2 regions of the Brevibacillus sp. JB24b genome follow, and region 1 is predicted to be linked to the other one. Evidence: a T-box and tRNA genes for the amino acid it is inferred to sense, from the RefSeq annotation. Region 1 holds a T-box; the other holds one or more tRNA genes.

Region 1 (2,175 bases):
CTGTAGAAGTGTAGGAAAAGGCTATGTCATATACGCATTTAGCTACAGTCTACGATGCGTTGATGGCGGATACGCCTTATCAGGACTGGCTGGATTGGGCGGAGGACTATTGGCAGATACACGGTAAACCACAGACAATTCTTGACTTGGGATGTGGTACAGGCAGTATTGCCATTCCTCTAGCCCAAAAAGGCTATCAGGTAACAGGTGTTGACTTGTCGCCAGAGATGCTTGCAATTGCCTATGAAAAAATGAAAACAGCGCACGTTGATGTAACGTGGCTTGAACAGGATATGACAGAACTCTCAGTCAGCCCGATTGATTCGGTCATTTCATTTTGCGATTGTCTTAGTTACGTTACGGAAAAAGAAGCTGTGCAAGCTACGTTTCAGCGTGTCTACCAGCATATAAAACCAGGTGGAACGTTCCTTTTTGATGTACATAGTCCTTATAAAATTCTCACCTTTTTTGGAAATAACACGTTTACACATGTAGATGAAGAGATTAACTACATCTGGCAATGCTATACAGATGAAGAGCGATTAGAAGTGGAGCATGACCTTACTTTCTTTATTCGTTTAGAAAATGGATGTTATCAAAAACGGGAAGAAACACAATACCAAAGAGCCTATCAGCCAATGGAGATCATATTGTGGTTACGAGAAGCTGGCTTTGAAGAAATTAAGCTTACTGCTGATTTTGTAAATCTCCCGCCTGTTGCTGAAAGCGAACGTCTATTTTTTTCAGCCAAACGTCCTCATGATTGACATGTTCCGGTATAAACGACTATAATCGACTCATATATGAACAAAGCGATAATGAGGCCTAGTACAAAGGCTAGATCTGGTACAAGAGAGTTGACGGTAGGTGCGAGTCAACCCGATTCTTTTGGAACTCCCCTCATTGCCTTTTTGCTGAAAGACTTTAGTTGTGTAGGCAAAAGCGTCTGTCCACGTTACGGAAAAGGAAGGGAGCAGGGGACTGGGTAACGTTTCATAGTGTTAAACAGTTGCTTTGCTAACTAGGGTGGTACCGCGAGAAGAAAAACAACCTCTCGTCCCTAGCAGCTTTTTCGGCTGTTAGAGATGTGAGGTTTTTTTGTGTGTCTTAGTAGCGACGGTATTTGTCTGCTGATGATAATAGACACGGGTAACCTTGTGAACATGATTTTAATGTAGAATAAGGATTTGTGAAAGAGTAGAAGGAGGATGTAGCAAATGTCTATGCCGTACAATCCACAAGAGCTGGAAGTCAAATGGCAGAAAAAATGGAACGAACAACAAACAAACAAAACGGTGGAGGATTCCTCCAAACCTAAATTTTACTGCCTTGAGCAATTTCCGTATCCATCTGGGCGTTTGCACATGGGTCATATGCGTGTATATTCAATCGGGGATGTTATTGCTCGTTTGAAGCGTATGAATGGTTTCCAAGTATTGCATCCAATGGGATGGGATGCATTCGGTCTGCCAGCTGAGAACGCTGCGGTTAAATTCGGAGCACAGCCAGCTACATGGACATATGAAAATATTGACTTTATGAAAATGCAATTAAATCGTCTGGGTGTAAGTATTGATTGGAGTCGTGAAGTGGCGACTTGCTCCCCGGATTATTATAAATGGACGCAATGGCTATTTTTAACCTTCCTAGAACAAGGGCTTGCATATCGCAAGCGTGCTTTTGTAAACTGGTGCCCAGAATGTTCAACAGTACTTGCGAATGAGCAGGTTATTGATGGTTTGTGCTGGCGTTGTGATTCAGAAGTGACTAAGAAGGATTTGGAACAGTGGTTCTTTAGTATTACTGATTATGCGGAACGTCTGTTGACTGACTTAGACAAATTGACTGGTTGGCCAGAAAAAGTACGCACGATGCAAAAAAACTGGATTGGGAAAAGCGAAGGGGCTAATGTCACTTTCACAATTCCAGAGCTAAATGACGAGCAAGTAAAAGTATTTACAACCCGTCCTGATACGCTGTATGGCGTAAGTTATATGGTATTGGCACCAGAACATCCATTAGTGCCAAAATTGATCGCTGGTAAAGAGCAAGAAGCCTCTGTGCTTGCTTTTGTCGAAGAAATGAAGAAAGAGAGTGACATTACTCGCACAGCGACTGATGCTGAAAAAGTGGGTTTGTTCACAGGAGCATACGCAAAGCATCCACTAACTGGAG
Region 2 (2,175 bases), 2.9 Mb from region 1:
GGAGCTGACGAATACTAATCGGTCGAGGACTTATCCACATTGCCTTTATGCTGACTTTCATTATCTAGTTTTGAAAGAACAATTCATTCATACTGTTCCTCAGTAGCTCAATGGTGGAGCAACCGGCTGTTAACCGGTAGGCTGGCGGTTCGAGTCCGTCCTGAGGAGCCATGCTCCTGTAGCTCAGTCGGTAGAGCGCTTCCATGGTAAGGAAGAGGTCGCAGGTTCGATTCCTGTCGGGAGCACCATAGCCATAATTGGCCCGTTGGTGAAGCGGTTTAACACAGCAGCCTTTCACGCTGTCATACAGGGGTTCGAATCCCCTACGGGTCACCATTTATCTGGAGGATTAGCTCAGCTGGGAGAGCATCTGCCTTACAAGCAGAGGGTCGGCGGTTCGATCCCGTCATCCTCCACCATTTTACTTTTATATTGTCGCGGGGTGGAGCAGCTCGGTAGCTCGTCGGGCTCATAACCCGAAGGTCGCAGGTTCAAATCCTGTCCCCGCAACCAAATTCTTGGAGCTGTGGTGAAGTTGGAGTTCACGCCGGTCTGTCACACCGGAGGTCGCGGGTTCGAGTCCCGTCAGCTCCGCCATCTTTTTAAAAGATGACGGTTTTAAATAACATAATTTGCGCCGGTGTAGCTCAATTGGTAGAGCACCTGACTTGTAATCAGGGGGTTGTGGGTTCAAGTCCTATCGCCGGCACCACATTATACATGGGGAGATAGTGAAGTGGCTAAACACGGCAGACTGTAAATCTGCTCCCTCCGGGTTCGGCGGTTCGAATCCGTCTCTCCCCACCATGTATGAGCCATTAGCTCAGTTGGTAGAGCATCTGACTTTTAATCAGAGGGTCGAAGGTTCGAGTCCTTCATGGCTCACCATTTTTTATGCGGACGTAGCTCAATTGGTAGAGCGTCGCCTTGCCAAGGCGAAGGTCGCGGGTTCGAGACCCGTCGTCCGCTCCATTATGTGCCCTTAGCTCAGCTGGATAGAGCGTTTGACTACGAATCAAAAGGTCGGGAGTTCGAATCTCTCAGGGCACGCCATATTACATATATCGGGAAGTAGCTCAGCTTGGTAGAGTACTTGGTTTGGGACCAAGGTGTCGCAGGTTCGAATCCTGTCTTCCCGACATTTTCGTTTTGCCGGGGTGGCGGAATAGGCAGACGCAACAGACTTAAAATCTGTCGGGAGTAATCCCGTACCGGTTCAAGTCCGGTCCTCGGCACCAATATAATTTGCGGGTGTAGTTCAATGGTAGAACTCCAGCCTTCCAAGCTGGTCGCGTGGGTTCGATTCCCATCACCCGCTCCATTGAATTAATCGAACTGGTTATCAGAAAAGAGTGTCCTTTTAAGGACACTCTTTTCTGATATATTGGATATTATCTAAATTTTGAAAGGTGGTTATAGATGATACCAAGAATTTACGAGTTATTTATTCCTCACGAGCACATAATCTCAGCTGTAAAAAACAGGAGCTGAGATTATGTGCTTTTATCGAAATATTATGCATAATATAAAGTATATTATTAATGTTACGTATCTATTGAGCTGACGAATTCTGTCTGGATGCAATGGGAAAGGCTTTTTTATTATTGTAAATCATATGGTAAGCGGATAAAAAAACGTGTAACTGTACTATTAGATTCACAGTAAATACTACCATTATGTTTTTCAATAATGTTTTTACAGATAGATAATCCGATCCCAGTATTATCGTCTTTGGTGGAAAAGAAAGGCTGAAAAAGTTTCTCTACAAGATCTTGAGGGATTTCTTCCCCATTATTCTCTACCATGATAGTAAGGCTGTCTGTATGTTTATATGTAGATACCTGTACGTGCTTGTATACGTTTGAACTAACCGCATCAATAGCATTGTTTAATAAATGAATGAGTACCTGAGATAGCCCTTCTTTGTAGCAATTTAAATCACAGGGCTCCATACGCATAATTAGTGTAACATTTTCAGCATGTAAACGAGGTGTCAGCAGTATTTCTACTTCATGAAGTAAATCAGTTAAGGAGACCTTTTTATATATTTCATCTAAAATAGGCTTCTTGCAAAAGCTCAGAAAACCTGTAATTTGCCGATGAAAACTATCAAATTCATGTAAAACAACCTGTACATAATTTTCCAAAACATGATTTCCATTTGTGCTTTCTAAA

Evidence for each region. A T-box is a leader RNA that pairs with one kind of tRNA and senses whether it is charged. The one in region 1 lies ahead of leuS (leucine--tRNA ligase), so its partner is inferred to be a tRNA-Leu.
Region 2: it encodes a tRNA-Leu, which carries the amino acid that the T-box ahead of leuS (leucine--tRNA ligase) is inferred to sense. The anticodon was not compared.

What each region holds. Positions count from the first base shown of each region.
Region 1 is NZ_JBNVQV010000001.1:1,527,657-1,529,831, forward strand. Features, by position in the region: gene rsfS (ribosome silencing factor) at 1-14, shown strand, start outside; gene ACQV1I_RS07465 (class I SAM-dependent DNA methyltransferase) at 24-767, shown strand; T-box leader at 807-1,065, shown strand; gene leuS (leucine--tRNA ligase) at 1,218-2,175, shown strand, end outside.
Region 2 is NZ_JBNVQV010000001.1:4,379,434-4,381,608, reverse strand. Features, by position in the region: rRNA gene ACQV1I_RS20490 (23S ribosomal RNA) at 1-38, shown strand, start outside; tRNA gene ACQV1I_RS20485 (tRNA-Asn) at 97-171, shown strand; tRNA gene ACQV1I_RS20480 (tRNA-Thr) at 173-248, shown strand; tRNA gene ACQV1I_RS20475 (tRNA-Glu) at 260-336, shown strand; tRNA gene ACQV1I_RS20470 (tRNA-Val) at 344-419, shown strand; tRNA gene ACQV1I_RS20465 (tRNA-Met) at 437-513, shown strand; tRNA gene ACQV1I_RS20460 (tRNA-Asp) at 521-597, shown strand; tRNA gene ACQV1I_RS20455 (tRNA-Thr) at 637-712, shown strand; tRNA gene ACQV1I_RS20450 (tRNA-Tyr) at 723-807, shown strand; tRNA gene ACQV1I_RS20445 (tRNA-Lys) at 813-888, shown strand; tRNA gene ACQV1I_RS20440 (tRNA-Gly) at 897-972, shown strand; tRNA gene ACQV1I_RS20435 (tRNA-Arg) at 977-1,053, shown strand; tRNA gene ACQV1I_RS20430 (tRNA-Pro) at 1,066-1,139, shown strand; tRNA gene ACQV1I_RS20425 (tRNA-Leu) at 1,152-1,238, shown strand; tRNA gene ACQV1I_RS20420 (tRNA-Gly) at 1,248-1,321, shown strand; gene ACQV1I_RS20415 (sensor histidine kinase) at 1,602-2,175, opposite strand, start outside.